DNA from 2 places in the Paenibacillus sp. BR1-192 genome. Region 1 is predicted to be linked to the other one. Evidence: riboswitches for the same ligand, from Rfam matches in the RefSeq annotation. Region 1 holds a riboswitch; the other holds the start of a gene.

The links. Region 1 has a riboswitch for cyclic di-AMP ahead of P0X86_RS27955 (TrkH family potassium uptake protein). Riboswitches for the same ligand answer to the same signal wherever they lie in the genome.
Region 2: another riboswitch for cyclic di-AMP. It lies ahead of ehuB (ectoine/hydroxyectoine ABC transporter substrate-binding protein EhuB); the one in region 1 lies ahead of P0X86_RS27955 (TrkH family potassium uptake protein).

Annotation. Positions count from the first base shown of each region.
Region 1 is NZ_CP120718.1:6,098,122-6,105,731, reverse strand. Features, by position in the region: partial or broken gene uvrC (excinuclease ABC subunit UvrC) at 1-347, shown strand, start outside; gene P0X86_RS27960 (CPBP family intramembrane glutamic endopeptidase) at 319-2,007, opposite strand; cyclic di-AMP (ydaO/yuaA leader) riboswitch at 2,298-2,442, shown strand; partial or broken gene P0X86_RS27955 (TrkH family potassium uptake protein) at 2,506-3,847, shown strand; gene P0X86_RS27950 (potassium channel family protein) at 3,864-4,538, shown strand; gene P0X86_RS27945 (LysR family transcriptional regulator) at 4,575-5,492, opposite strand; gene P0X86_RS27940 (succinate dehydrogenase cytochrome b558 subunit) at 5,768-6,436, shown strand; gene sdhA (succinate dehydrogenase flavoprotein subunit) at 6,454-7,610, shown strand, end outside.
Region 2 is NZ_CP120718.1:6,344,474-6,352,083, reverse strand. Features, by position in the region: gene P0X86_RS29220 (AI-2E family transporter) at 1-429, shown strand, start outside; gene P0X86_RS29215 (ring-cleaving dioxygenase) at 676-1,629, shown strand; gene P0X86_RS29210 (flavin reductase family protein) at 1,626-2,237, shown strand; gene P0X86_RS29205 (SDR family NAD(P)-dependent oxidoreductase) at 2,419-3,162, shown strand; cyclic di-AMP (ydaO/yuaA leader) riboswitch at 3,532-3,678, shown strand; gene ehuB (ectoine/hydroxyectoine ABC transporter substrate-binding protein EhuB) at 4,031-4,885, shown strand; gene ehuC (ectoine/hydroxyectoine ABC transporter permease subunit EhuC) at 4,887-5,540, shown strand; gene ehuD (ectoine/hydroxyectoine ABC transporter permease subunit EhuD) at 5,544-6,206, shown strand; gene ehuA (ectoine/hydroxyectoine ABC transporter ATP-binding protein EhuA) at 6,219-7,070, shown strand; gene ectA (diaminobutyrate acetyltransferase) at 7,095-7,607, shown strand.

The DNA.
Region 1 (7,610 bases):
TTGTGAAGGATGCCAAGCATAAAACGGCGCAGCTGATGGTCGGAGACCCGCCGGAGCCGGTGTCGCTGCCTCGGGACAGTCAGGAGTTCTATTTGCTCCAGCGCATTCAGGATGAGGTTCACCGTTTCGCGATTTCCTTCCACCGCGAGCAGCGCGGGAAATCGATGGTGACGTCCAAGCTGGATTCGATCCCAGGCATCGGGGAGAAGCGCCGCAAAATGCTGCTGAAGCATTTTGGCTCGGTCAAAAAAATAAAAGAGGCTTCAGTCGAAGACTTCAAGCCCCTTTCCATCGGTGAAAAATTAGCAACGGAAATTCTTAATGCACTTCGTGAGGAGGAGTCGTGACATACGGCTTCTCTTTTTTTGTCGGGTTGAAACGGTAAATCGCATAGGCGACAATCGCCGGAAGCACCATGTAAAAAGCGCCGGTCAGCAGGTTGGCTGCATCCTTGAGCATGATCAGGCTGATGCCCATCAGGATGCTGTTGAAGATGACATGGGAGAACATCGCCGCCAAATACCCGTATTTCAAGAAGATGTAGCTGAACAGCAAACCGATGATGACCAGCTCAATCGGCCGGGAGATCACGGGGTATATCGGATAGAGCGTATGTCCCAGTGCCCAGATAAGCGAGGTGATCAAGCTTGCGACAAAGGTGTTGCGGACGATCTTTTTCACCATCTTGATGCCGAACAGCCGGTACACGGCCTCCTCGGATATGCCGGCCAGCCAGGCCATCAACGGAAACAGCCAAGGATACAGCATGTTGTAAGGCGATTGCGTCGCATCCGTGGTGGACCATGTATTCAGGGTCAGACCAAGACCGATAAAGATGACGGATTGGACGCCAAGCAGGATGAAGGCCCACATATACCCCAGCTTCATGCTGTCCAGCACGTAATGCCCGTATCCGGGTTCTTTGGCACGCGGCCATGGATTGAGCCCGTCTTCTTTATGCCACAGCCCGCTGCCGCCGACAAGGGAAAAATAGAGCAGGGCGGAGAAGACGAGCGAATAGACGGCATAGAAAATCATCATCCCGAGCACGCCGGTTTGCGACATGCCTTCCGATTTGAAAACGGGAATCAGGTTATACGTATTCAGCATTTGAATGACGAACAGCAGCGCGGATAAGAACAGGCCGCGCTTAAACGAGGTGTAGGCCCTGGTCTTCACGCTGTACACAATCGCAAGAATGCCCAGGATTAGGGTGAACAGGCCGTACCCTGCGAGCGTCAGCAGGGTGGCATCCTGCGTCTGCTTGTTGACATAAGCAGAGTGGGCGGCTGGCACCGAGAAGGAGGGCTCATAAGAGCGCAATTTCCCCTGCTCGAAGGTGAAGCGGTGCTCCAGCCTGGAGTCCCCGATCCTGGATTCAGGGTCCACATATTTGAGACGGGGCTCCCCTTCCTTCGTAACCAGCTCCAGATTCGACAGGTCATAACCCGCCCGTTGAAGCCATGGCTCCGCCAGCGCCTGCTTCTCGGCCAATGTCATGCCGTCCTCAACGACGAGCAGCATCTGCCTCTGAATCTCGCCCTTGTTCAGCTTGATCCGGTCAAAGCTGGAACGGGCATAATCATACGAGAATCCGACGATGCCGGAATTCTGCATGTGCACGTCCACATTGAGGGCATCGCCTCCAGGCTCGCTGAAGCGAACGCGGTATACGTCATAGGGATATTTGGCTTCATAGGTTTTGTTATATTCCGAAAGCCTCTTCTCCTTCGCCAGATATCCGTAAAGTTCCGATTTGGATTGATATGTAACCAAGGCTTCGTCCGTGTCCGCAGCCGCAAACTGCAGATGCTCCTGAGCAAACCTTGAAGCTGCCTGCCGAGCCTGCTCCTTGGAAATGATATCCGGTGAGGCCATCTCGGCATCGTCCGGATTCGCCCACGGAAATACCTGAAATAATAGGAACAGAATCAGGCCGACTGCGGCAGGCGCGATGAGCTGCTTCAGATTGGGCTTCAGCTTCAAGGGCTCTCTTGCACGATTCATGAAATTCCTCCTCTAAGAAAGTTGATACTCCCACTGGTATTCGATATGCCTGATTAAGAACGCATAGAGTCAATATAACATAGTATGAAAGCCATAAGCAGCTTATCCCAATTATCGGAATATTGAAATAAATCGATGAAAATGAATGAAAGGTTTCGAAAACGTTAGAGAACCCTACGCTTGTATTCTTGAATATGCCCAATTCGCGCTCTTTTAAAGATATTTCGGGCGAAAAACGGCATTGGGTTACGTAACGGATTGAGTTATAATCACATCATGCTTGAAGGAACCGAATATTCCAGCCGAATTTCGTAATGAAAATGGGGGAACCATGTAATTGGGGTGAATTTCATTATTCCCGGAATAATGAATAGGGCGACCTGTGGAAATGCCCGAATCCGTCAGCTAACCTCGTAGGCTGTTGCACAGGAACCAGACCGAAAGGCACTGCGTTTTCCAGTGTCTTTTTTCGTTGATTTTTTTAAAGAAGGTGTCCGATTGAACGCTAAATTAAACTGGCTTACATTGTCTCCGCCTCAAATTCTCGTGCTTGGTTTTGCGGCCATCATCTTCATCGGGACCGGGCTGTTAATGCTGCCAATCTCGACGACGACGGGCGAACCGCTTGGATTTACTGACGCCTTGTTCACTTCGACCTCGGCAACGTGCGTAACGGGCCTGGTCGTGGTGGATACGGGAACGACATTCAGTTCCTTCGGAGAAGTCGTGATCATGCTGCTGATTCAAATCGGCGGGCTCGGATTCATGACGATGGCTACTTTATTCGCCTTGGTTCTGAAAAAGACGCATATCGCTCAAAGACCGTCTAATCTTACAGGAAGCGATGAATCAGTCCTCGATGGAAGGCATCGTAAGGCTGATACGCAGAGTATTGCTGTACTCCCTCGTCATCGAGGCCTGCGGCGCAGTCATTTTATCGATTCGTTGGGCGTTTGATATGCCGCTGGGCCGGGCGATCTATTACGGTGTTTTTCATGCGGTGACGATGTTTAACAACGCCGGCTTCGATTTGTTTGGCGATTTTCGGAGTTTGACCGGGTATGTATACGATCCGGTAGTCAACTTCGTCGTGATGTTCTTGATTGTTTCCGGGGGCATTGGATTTATTGTGCTGTCCGATCTGATCGATTATCGAAAACAGCGGAGGCTCTCCCTGCACTCCAAGGTGGTGCTCACGATGACGGCTGCCTTGCTTGCGGTCGGATTTATCGTCATTCTCATATTTGAATTTACCAATCCGAGAACGCTGGGTTCCCTGAACTGGGGCGGAAAATTCTTCGGCGCGTTATTCCAATCCGTAACGCCGCGTACGGCGGGCGCGAATACTATAGATATTACGGGGCTCAGACAGGCAACGCAATTTTTTATCGTCATCCTGATGTTTATCGGAGCATCTCCAGGGTCAACCGGCGGCGGCATCAAAACCACGACCTTTACCATTATGGTAGGGGCGGTCATCGCGATGATGCGCGGGCGGGAAGACATCGTCATGTTCCGTTATCGCCTGGCCCAGGAGCGGGTGCTGAAGGCACTGACCATTGCCTTGCTGGCCCTGCTGCTCGTTCTAACCGTCTCGATGATTCTGTCGACGACAGAGGAAGGGGACTTCCTGGAGATTCTATTCGAAACGACATCCGCCTTCGGTACGGTAGGTCTCTCCATGGGCTTAACGCCCGATTTGACCGTGTTCGGCAAGATCCTGATCAGCCTTACGATGTTTGCGGGTCGATTGGGGCCGTTGACGCTTGCTTATGCACTGGGGCCGAAAAAGGGTAAAGAATTATATCGTCATCCGGAAGGCAAAATGATAATTGGATAAGGGGTATAGGAGAGACATGAAACCAAAGCAATTTGCAATCATCGGTTTGGGGCGATTTGGCGCCAGTCTGGCGCTGGAGCTGATGGAACAGGGATATGAGGTGCTCGGCATCGACCGGAACGAAGAGGTCGTCGAGGACATGAGCGAGCTGCTGACGCATACGGTGGTGGCGGACGCGACGGATGAGGAAGTGCTTAAATCGCTTGGCATCCGCAACTTCGACTGCGGGATCGTTGCGATCGGGAACGACATTCAGATGAGCATCCTCTCCGCCATCCTGTTGAAAGAGCTGGGTGTCGCGATGGTCGTTGCCAAGGCGATATCGGTGCTGCACGGCCGGGCGCTGGAGAAGCTTGGCGTGGACCGGGTCATCTTTCCCGAACGGGATATGGGGATCCGGGTAGCGCACCAGCTCGTGACGCCAAACCTGCTTGATTATATCGAATTATCCAAGGATTATCTGATTGTGGAGATGACGGTCACGGACTGCATGGACGGAAAAACGCTGAGCGAGCTTAATACGAGGGTCCGGTACGGCGTCAGCGTGGTGGCGCTGAATAAACAGTCCGGCATTATCGTTGCTCCGACGGCCATGGACGTCGTGAATTCCGGCGACATTATGGTCGTCATCGGCTCCAATGACAACGTGGACCGCTTTGAGTCCGAAGTCGTGAATATGCTCGAAAAATAAATATAGTAGAAAAAAACTGACGATTGCGAAATATCGTCAGTTTTTTTTCGATTTATCTTCCTCCAGCTTGCGGAACAGGATCTCCGTTTCTTCGATCCAGCGGCTGGCCGCCTTGCTCAGCTCCGAGGCTTGACCGTAGATCAGCGAAGTCGTTCGCCGGGTTTCGATGAGTGCCGGAATATGAATGTCGACGAGCCCGTTATCAGACAGCAGCTGCGGCCTCAGATAGGATTTGGGCAGCAGCGCGGCCGCCTTGCAGGTCGGGATCAGCCTGACGATCGCTTCGAAGGAGTCGATCTCCATCCGGATATCGGGCATGATGCCCCAGCGGTGAAACAGATCGTCCGTCAGCTTGCGGTACCAGGTTCCGGTCGAAAATATGATCATTGGCAAGCCTTGAAGCTGTTCGATGCCCACATCCTCGATTTCCGCCAGCGGATGTGAAGACGGGATGACAAGCTCCAGATGGTCATCGAACAGCGGGATGCAGTTCAAGCCCGGCTGGTTGATGGATGAAGCAACAATGCCGACATCGACCCGTTTATCCCTTACATAAGACACGATTTCATGGGTCTTGCCGGTGATGAGCTTGATTTCGGCTGACGGATGACGCTCCATGAAGGCATTGACCAGCGGGGGCAGGGTGGTCTGCAGCGTGGTCAGACTGGCGCCCAGGTTAATCGAGATTTGGTCCCCTTCCCGGTAATGGGCCAAGGTCTGCAAGAATTTGATCTGCTGCTGGCGCTGCTCCAGGGCGAAGGTATACACAATCTGCCCAATTGAGGTAAGCTCCAGCCTTTTGCCGCGGCGGTTGAACAGCTGCAGTCCGAGCTGGTCCTCCAGTTTGGCTATTTTTCGGGACAGGGCCGGCTGTGACAGGTTGAGCAGCTTGGAGGCTTGATTGATGCTGGATTGCTCCACGACGACGGCGAACACGTCCAGTTCTTCGAACATGGAAATCCTCCTATTAAAATAGACATGCGTGCAAAACGTTGCTTATGCGTATAGATTATAACGATTAATAATTATATTGCAATTCCATTATAAGAAAAAAAGGAGTAACATGAAACATGACACAAGTTGTTCACACGATTGCTGAAATAGGCAACTTTTTGTCGTTGCAAGGCTTTTTGAACAACCTCTTTTAGGGCAGGGGAAGTGTAATTGTTCTGAAAATAGGAAAGATTGAAAATGAAAACGCTGTACATTGGAAAGGGGAACGTCAACTGATGAAAGGGTATTATTCCAGAAAGCTGCATTCTTTGCTCGGTGTCATACCGCTTGGGGCATTTTTGCTCAGCCATATGATTTCCAACTTTAAGGCTTTCGAGGGTGGGAAGGAAGGCTTCGCGAGCGCGGTGCATTTTTTGAACAGCATGCCGCTGATTTTTTTCCTCGAGCTGTTCCTGATCTGGCTGCCATTGCTATATCACGGCGTCTACGGGTTATACATCGCTTACCAGGCGAATAACAACGTGGGCAACTACAACTATGAACGGAACATCCGCTTCACCATCCAACGGATCACCGGCGTTATTACGTTCGTTTTTGTCATCTGGCATATGTACGATACGCGCTTCCAAATCATGATCGGCAAAATCACGCATGACGATTTGGGCGCGACGATGCACGGCATCATGAACAATCCGGTTCTGTTTATTCTGTACGTCATCGGCGTTGTTTCCGCTACCTTCCACTTCGCTAACGGCCTGTGGGCGTTCCTCGTCAGCTGGGGCATCACCGTCGGTCCGCGCGCGCAGAAGGTATCCACTTACATCTGCATGGGCTTGTTCGTATTGATGAGCGTGCTGTTCGTTCTTGCCATGACAGCATTCCGCGGTTCCGAATTCCAGGCGGCGACGGCAGCGATCGACGTAGTTAAGACAGTCTTAAGTTAAAGGGGAGTGAACGAAAAATGGCATCTAATATTATCGTAGTGGGCGGCGGCCTCGCCGGGCTGATGGCAACCATCAAAGCGGCGGAAGCAGGCGCTCACGTTCATCTATTCTCGCTTGTACCCGTTAAACGCTCTCACTCCGTGTGCGCGCAAGGCGGCATCAATGGAGCCGTAAATACGAAAGGTGAAGGTGACTCTCCTTGGGAGCATTTTGACGATACCGTTTACGGCGGCGACTTCCTTGCGAATCAGCCTCCGGTCAAAGCGATGTGCGAGGCGGCGCCGGGCATCATCCACTTGATGGACCGCATGGGCGTTATGTTTAACCGCACGCCGGAAGGCCTGCTCGATTTCCGCCGTTTCGGCGGAACGAAGCGCCATCGTACGGCGTTTGCCGGCGCGACCACCGGCCAGCAGCTGCTGTACGCGCTTGACGAGCAGGTTCGCCGCTGGGAAACCGCGGGGCTTGTGACCAAATACGAGAACTGGGAGTTCCTGAATGCGGTCATCGACGACGAAGGCGTATGCCGCGGTATTGCCGCCCAGGATCTGCGCTCGATGGAGATCAAGTCGTTCAAGGCTGAAGCCGTCATTCTCGCCAGCGGCGGTCCCGGCATTATTTTCGGAAAAACAACCAACTCGGTTATCAATACGGGAACAGCGGCCAGTGCGGTGTATCAGCAAGGCGTTCATTATGCGAACGGCGAGTTCATCCAGATTCACCCGACGGCCATTCCGGGCGACGACAAGCTCCGCTTGATGTCCGAGTCGGCACGCGGCGAAGGCGGACGGATTTGGACCTATAAAGACGGCAAGCCTTGGTATTTCCTCGAAGAGAAATACCCTGCTTACGGAAACCTGGTGCCGCGCGATATCGCTACGCGCGAAATCTTCTCCGTCTGCGTTGATATGGGACTCGGCATCAACGGCGAGAACATGGTTTACCTGGACCTCTCCCATAAGGATCCGAAAGAGCTGGACGTCAAGCTCGGCGGCATCATTGAAATCTATGAGAAATTCATGGGCGACGATCCGCGCAAAATCCCGATGAAAATCTTCCCGGCAGTCCATTACTCCATGGGCGGCATGTGGGTCGATTACAACCAAATGACCAACATTCCAGGGCTGTTCGCAGCCGGCGAATGCGAGTATCAATATCACGGCGCGAACCGTTT
Region 2 (7,610 bases), 250 kb from region 1:
GTAGGCCGGGTTCTCGTCAATTTGGCGCTGGGGGTTCTGATGTATATCGGATTCCTGATTATCGGCCTGCCTTATGCGCTGCTGTTGACGGTCGTGGCGGTCATCGCGAATTTCATACCGTTTATCGGCGCCATTCTATCCTCGATCCCGATCGTGATTATCGGCTTTATTCAGTCCCCGGGAACCGCGATCTGGTCCCTTGTCGTCATTCTGGCGGCCCAGCAGATTCAGGACAACCTGATTGGTCCGTATATCTTCGGCAAACAGCTGGCGATCCATCCCATTACCATCATTATCCTGGTGCTGGTAGGACAGGATCTTGGCGGGATTATCGGAATTCTGCTGATCGTACCGATCTATATGATCATTAAAATTATCGTAACCAGAGTGTACCAGCTGTTCTTTAAGGAGAAATGGCAAAAAGCCTAAGCGTGGGATAGGGAGGCGGCCTTTAGCCGCATATTAAAGCTGCCCAAGAGCGAGGAATCGTTCTTGGCGGCTTTTTATATATTTGGGGTGAACAGGAGCTTGACAACGATAAGAAAATTATTTAATCTTAAATTAAAGATATTAAATATAAAGATTATTTATGATTTATGGCTCATCCATCATGCAAAACGGATCATGAACGGAAATAACGGGTTTCGACACGAAACGGTGAGGGAGAGATGGGATATGACATTACATACGGCAGGCATTCATCATATTACCGCTTATGCGCAGGATCCGCAGAAGAACGTTGATTATTATACAGGCGTGCTAGGACTCAGAATGGTAAAGAAAACCGTGAATTACGATGCGCCCGAGGTATATCATCTGTATTTCGGGGATGAAGGAGGACAACCCGGAACGATCATCACTTTCTTCCCTTCCTCCGCTTCGCGAAGAGGGCTGCGTGGAGGAGGACAGGCAGGATATACGACCTTTGCCGTTCCTGTAGGGGCCCTGCCTTATTGGGAACAGCGGCTGCGGAGCTTTGGCGTTCCCGTCATGAAGGCTTTCCGGTTTAACGAACAATATCTTCAATTCTCCGATCGGGACGGACTTTCGCTAGAGTTGGTCGAGCGGGATGGCGGACCGAATAACGGCTGGTCCGTGGACGATATAACTCCGGATACAGCCATTAAGGGATTCAGCGGCGCGGTTCTGTTCAGCAGCAAATGGGAGGAAACGAAGAAGGCGCTGGAGAACGTCATGGGACTGACCTACATTGGAGAGGACGTCAATTATGCCCGGTTTCAAGCTGCGGGCCACTTCGGCAACGTGATTGATCTGCCGATGCGGGATATTCCTTTGGGAGCCGGAGGTGCCGGAACGACCCATCATATCGCATGGCGGGCTCAAGATGATGAGGAGCACGGCAAATGGCATGAATGGGTGAAGGAGCAGGGATTTCGCCCTACGGATATCAGGAACCGTAACTATTTCAAAGCGTTATATTTCAGGGAACGTGGGGGGATCCTGTTTGAGATCGCAACCGATCCGCCCGGATTTACGGTGGACGAAGACCTGCACTCGCTCGGGGAACAATTAAAGCTTCCTGCCTGGTTCGAACCGGAGCGTGCCCGAATCGAGCAGGGGTTGGAGCCTATACAAGTCAAAAATACTGGAGAGGGGCAACTCAAGTGATATCCATTGACCCGAATACCCAAAGCGAACGGGACATATACAAGCTGCTGATTGGAAGCGTCGTTCCGCGTCCGGTCGCTTTCGTTACGACATTATCGGCGGATGGCGTGCTGAATGCGGCGCCGTTCAGTTACTTTTCCATTGTGTCGAGCAATCCCCCTTTGCTGTCGGTTTCCGTTCAGCGAAAGAACGGTGTACCCAAGGACACGGCGAGAAATGCCATGCAGAGCGGCGAACTTGTCATCCACATCGTGGACGAAGATACCGTTGCAGCCGTGAACGAAACGGCGGCGAATCTGCCTCCGGACGAAAGTGAGCTTGACCGAACCCGTTTAACCCCGGTCGTTAGTGACGTTGTTAAGGTTCCCGGCGTTCTGGAATCCAAGATCCGCATGGAATGCGTGCTGGAGCAGGTCGTCACGTTGGATGGCGCGGATCAGCTGCCTGCCGCTGATCTATTGATTGCCCGCGTCGTCCGATTTCACGTGTCCGAGGAGCTCTACGAGCATGGCCGGATTGACGCATCGAAGTTGAAACCCGTGAGCCGCATGGCAGGAAATATCTATTCGACCCTGGGAGAGATGTTTACGATTGAGCGTCCGGTCTGACAGGGCTTGAGCTTGAATAGGGTTATTGCTTTGCGACTATTTTTAGCGAACATTCTTTTTCTTCGATAGTTGCTGGTCATTCATTAGGAAACGGGGTATTGGAATATCATGGTCGGTATTTGCCCATTCTACATGAATGGATAGCCGGTTGATGAATTTACAACATAGGAGTGAACAACGCATGAAATTTGATTCCAAGGTTGTCATCGTGACGGGGGGCGCCAGCGGGATTGGCGAAGCGGCAGTCAGACTTTTTGCGAAAGAGGGAGCCAAGGTCGTTATCGCGGATTATTCCGACCAGGGACAAGCGGTTTCCGACGAATTGAGAGGAGCCGGCTTTGAAGCGCTGTTCGTCAAAACGGATGTAACCCAAGAGCAGGAAGTCGCGAATATGGTGAATCAGACGGTGCAGCATTTTGGCCGTGTCGATGTATTGTTTGCCAACGCAGGCATTGCCCATGATGCTCCTGCCGATCAGTTAACGATGGATAACTGGCAGAGAACGATTGATATTAATCTGACAGGGGTCTTCCTGTGCGATAAATATGTTATTCAGCAAATGCTGTCCCAAGGAACCGGAGGGGCAATCGTAAACTGCGGCTCGATCCATAGCCATGTCGGAAAAGCAGGGGTAACCGCCTATGCTTCGGCCAAGGGAGGCGTCAAGCTGTTAACCCAGTCGCTCAGCGCAGACTATGCCTCCAAAGGAATCCGAATCAATGCCGTGTGTCCGGGATATATCGATACGCCGCTGATCAAGGGAAGAACGGAAGCGATCACGCAGCACCTGGTCGGTCTTCATCCGATGGGCCGTTTGGGACAGCCGGAAGAAGTGGCCAAAGCCGTGTTGTTCCTCGCCAGTGAAGATGCCTCCTTCATTACGGGCACGAGCCTGCTGGTGGATGGCGGCTATACCGCGGTATGATGAAAAAAAGCCCTGATGCTAAGCATCGGGGCTTTTTTTCAAGTCATTCCAGGCGTTGTTATCAGACTTATTATGGAGTGTTTCAAAAATTTTTTTTCGGTCCCGTATTTCATACGGGCAGACTTCCTGATCCGGGGCTCATTCATGGCATAAAACATATATGGCATGAACGATTTCCGCAAGACCCGTCAAATGCCTGCTATATAGCGGAAAATGGAGCATGGATTCCATGACCAATCCGGTGTATGGACAGCCTTAAATAAAGTGTTCGAAAGGCTCGATATCCTCGTTGCAAAAACGGTGTTTTTTACTTCTGAATTTCCAGAAAAAGCGGTTAAGGGGTTTGACTTTTCCTGAGCTTCCCTTTATCATGAACACACGCTTAGTTTCCGGCATACATATTCCGGAAAGCGGGGGAACCAGTTTCACCAGGGGCGAGTCACTTGGAATTCACGAGTGTAGGGTACCATCTTACCCGAGTCCGTCAGCTAACCTCGTCAGCAGTGGATGGGTCTTGCATACATAATGGATGTTCATACAAAAGGCCCTTTATTCTCTATAGGGGCCTTTTCTCTATTTTTTGACCCCCTGCTGGCGGAGCTATGTTTAGATCCCCTGTTTGGTGGTCTTTTTGCATTCTGTTACGGAGGAGGGGCAGCGCCTGCAAATGTGGAACGAATTGAATCGGTCAGACGGCATTGGGTCAAAGCGTGCAAGGAAGCGGATGAATCATCTTCCCTGAAGCCTCGTCCCATGCACGTATCTGAACGTCTATATATCCAAGTTAACGCATGTGCTAACACGGATAATTTCGTCATGCCGTTTTTTTAAGAAAGTGAAAAGCTATTACGAAAGGTTGTGGAAGGTTTTGAAGAAAGTGGTTGTGCTGGTGTTGTCCGTGATGATGGTGGTATTGCTCGCGGCTTGCGGCGACAAAGGAAGTACGCTGGATCGAGCCATTGAGCAGGGATATATCACCGTAGGGTTTGCGAACGAGAAGCCGTATGCCTACAAAGAAGCCAATGGGGAGCTCACGGGCGAAGCGGTTGAGATTGCCCGCGTTATTCTGGAGCGTCTTGGCATCAAGGAGATGAGAGGGGAGCTAACGGAATTCGGTTCGCTGGTCGCCGGATTGCAGGCCGATCGGTTTGATCTGATCACGGCAGGCATGTTCATTAATCCGGACCGCTGCTCTGCCGTCCTGTTCGCGAATCCGGAGTACAGCATCGGGGAAGCCCTTGCGGTAAAGCAAGGGAATCCGATGGAACTCGGAAGCTATGAGGACATTGCCAAGAATGAGCAGGCCAAGGTGGCCGTCATGACCGGCGCGGTCGAAATCGGCTACATGGAGAAATCGGGCATTCCTGCGGACCGGATCGTACAGGTCCCTGACCAGGCTTCGGCGATCAGCGCCCTCCAGGCTGATCGGGTGCAGGCGATTACCATGACGGGGCCGTCCCTGCAGGCGATGCTGGATTCAGCCAGCGACGACAGCATCGAACGCGTGGCTGATTTCGAGCAGCCGGTCATCGACGGCGAAAGCGTTCGCGGTTACGGGGCTACGGCTTTCCGCCAAGCGGATACCGAGTTCCAGGAGGCTTATAATGCAGAGCTTGAAAAGATGAAGGAGTCGGGCGAGCTGCTGGAAATTTTGCAAGAGTTCGGGTTCACGGAAGAAGAGCTCCCGGGTGAGATGACGGCCGCTGCGCTCTGCGGGGAATAGCATGCCGAATTCTTGGATCGATTTTCTTCCGACGCTGCTCAAAGGAGCAGAGATCACGATTATCGTCGCGTTCTTTTCAGCCATCCTGGCTATCGTGATGTCCTTTGCAGCCGGGTTGTGCCGGCTGTCGAAGCTGTGGATCGTCCGCACGGCGACCGCCGTGTACGTCGAAGTCTTTCGGGGAACCTCCTTGCTGGTGCAGCTCTTCTGGTTGTATTTTGCCCTTCCGTTCATCGGCATCGAGCTTCCGAAAATGCTGGCGGCGATCCTCGCGATCGGACTTAACTTCGGCGCATACGGCTCCGAGATTGTTCGCAGCGCGGTGCTGGCCGTTCCGAAAGGACAGTGGGAAGCTGCCGTGGCGCTTAACATGAAGCCTTGGCAGAGGCTGTGGAACGTTATACTACCCCAAGCGTCCCTGCGAATGCTTCCCCCGTTCGGGAATCAGCTTGTGGAACTCATCAAATCCACCTCGCTCGTTTATTTCATCACGATGGCGGATTTGACGTATCAGGCGATGGTGCTCCGCAACAATTACATCTCCTGGACCACCGAGATTCTGGTGCTGCTGCTCCTCATGTATTTTGTCATCGCCACGCTCGTCTCGATGGCGGTTCGACTGCTGGAGCGCAAACTGACCGCGGGGAGGCTGTAGCGGATGTGGGATTGGAAATATGTGTTTGAAATACTGCCGCAGCTTCTGAGCGCATTAAAAATGACGGTATGGGTCACGCTCTGTGCTTTTGTGGTGGCATTGATTATCGGACTGCTGCTTGCCTTTGCCGCGCGGAGTACATTTAAGCCCTTGTCGCTCATCACCAAAGGAATCATAGAATTTATTCGCAATACCCCCTTGCTGGTACAGGTGTTCTTCCTGTATTACAGCTTGCCGCTGCTGACGGGCATTTCGATTCCGGCCTTCTATGCGGGCGTCATCGGCCTGGGGCTGCATTACAGCACGTATCTGTCGGAGGTGTACCGTTCCGGCATTGAAGGGGTGCCGAAAGGACAGTGGGAAGCCGCAACCGCGCTGAACTACACGAAATCCCAGACCTGGCGGAGCATTATACTGCCGCAAGCGGTGCCGCCGATCATCCCGGTGCTGGGGAATTATTTGATTGTCATGTTTAAGGAAACGCCGATCCTATGCGCCATTACGCTGGTCGAGATGATGCTGACGGCCAAAAATATCGTGTCGCAATCATTTCGCGCTTTCGAACCGTACACGCTGGTCGGGATTCTGTTCCTGATCATCAGTTATATCGCGTCGTTGCTGGTGCAAAGGCTGGAGAAGCGTTTGAATCTGCAGCGTGGAAAATAAGGAGGGAGTCTATTGAATGCCGTTGTAATCGATGAGCAGGCTGAAGAGGCGAAGAAGCCGGGGCGGGAAAGAAATTCCGTTACGGGCTCACAGCCGATCGTGAAATATGCGGGCGTGACCAAGTCGTATGGCGACCTGCAGGTGCTGAAGGGCATCGATTTGGAGATGCAGCCGGGAGAAAAGGTGGCCGTGATCGGACCGAGCGGATCTGGCAAAACGACGATGGGCCGGATGCTGATGACGCTGGAGGAGCCGACCGAGGGAACCATCGAGGTCGATGGCGAGCTGCTCTGGCATATGGAGGAGAAGGGCAAGCTGGTCCGGGCAAACGAGAAGCATCTGCATCGGATGCGGTGCAACGTCGGCATGGTCTTCCAGCATTTCAATCTGTTCCCGCACATGAATGTGCTTCGCAACGTGACGGAAGCCCCGCGCAAGGTGCTGGGGTTGTCCAAGGAGGAAGCGGAGGAGCGGGCCGTCTCGATGCTGGGCAAGGTCGGTTTGGCCGATAAGCTGAAGATGCACCCGTCCAATTTGTCGGGAGGCCAGAAGCAGCGCGTCGCCATCGCCAGAGCGCTGGTCATGCGGCCGAAGGTGATGGTGTTTGACGAGGTAACCTCGGCGCTGGATCCCGAGCTGGTCGGCGAGGTGCTGGAGGTGATCCGGGAAATCGCCGAAGAAGGAGAAATGGCCATGATGCTGATTACGCACGAGATGGATTTTGCGAAGGAAATCGCGGATCGGGTCATCTTCGGAGCCGACGGCAGGATCGTTGAGCAAGGAACACCCGAGGAAATATTCGATCATCCGAAGAGCGAGCGGCTGCAGAGCTTTCTGCAGCGGTTCCGCTCGAACGGAAATTAGTGCTGGAAAGAGGTGTTTATGTAGATGGCTGTGGATACCGGAACCGAAGTGGTTTACCGAAGACCGGAGGCGCGGGACGGCACCCGGGTATGGGAGCTCATACGCGATACCGGATCGCTTGATCTGAACTCGCCTTATTGCTACATGCTGTTAGGGGATTACTTCAACGATACCTGCATGATCGCGGAGCATGAAGGAGACATCGTCGGTTTTATCTCCGCTTTTCGTTCTCCGCGCAATCCGGAGACGCTTTTTGTATGGCAGGTGGCGGTTGCAAGCTCGCACCGGAGGCAGGGGATCGCGAAGGCGATGCTTACCGGCCTCATGAACCAGAAGGCCTGTCATGGCGTCCGTTTCATCGAAACGACGGTATCGCCCAGCAATATGGCATCACGCCGACTGTTTCTCGGTTATGCCGAGGAGAAATCCATTCCGAGCACCGTAACGGTGGGTTATGGAGCAGAGATGTTTCCGGATGGTACGACACATGAAGATGAGCCGTTATTCGTGATTGGCCCCTTTTTCAATGACATTTAAACA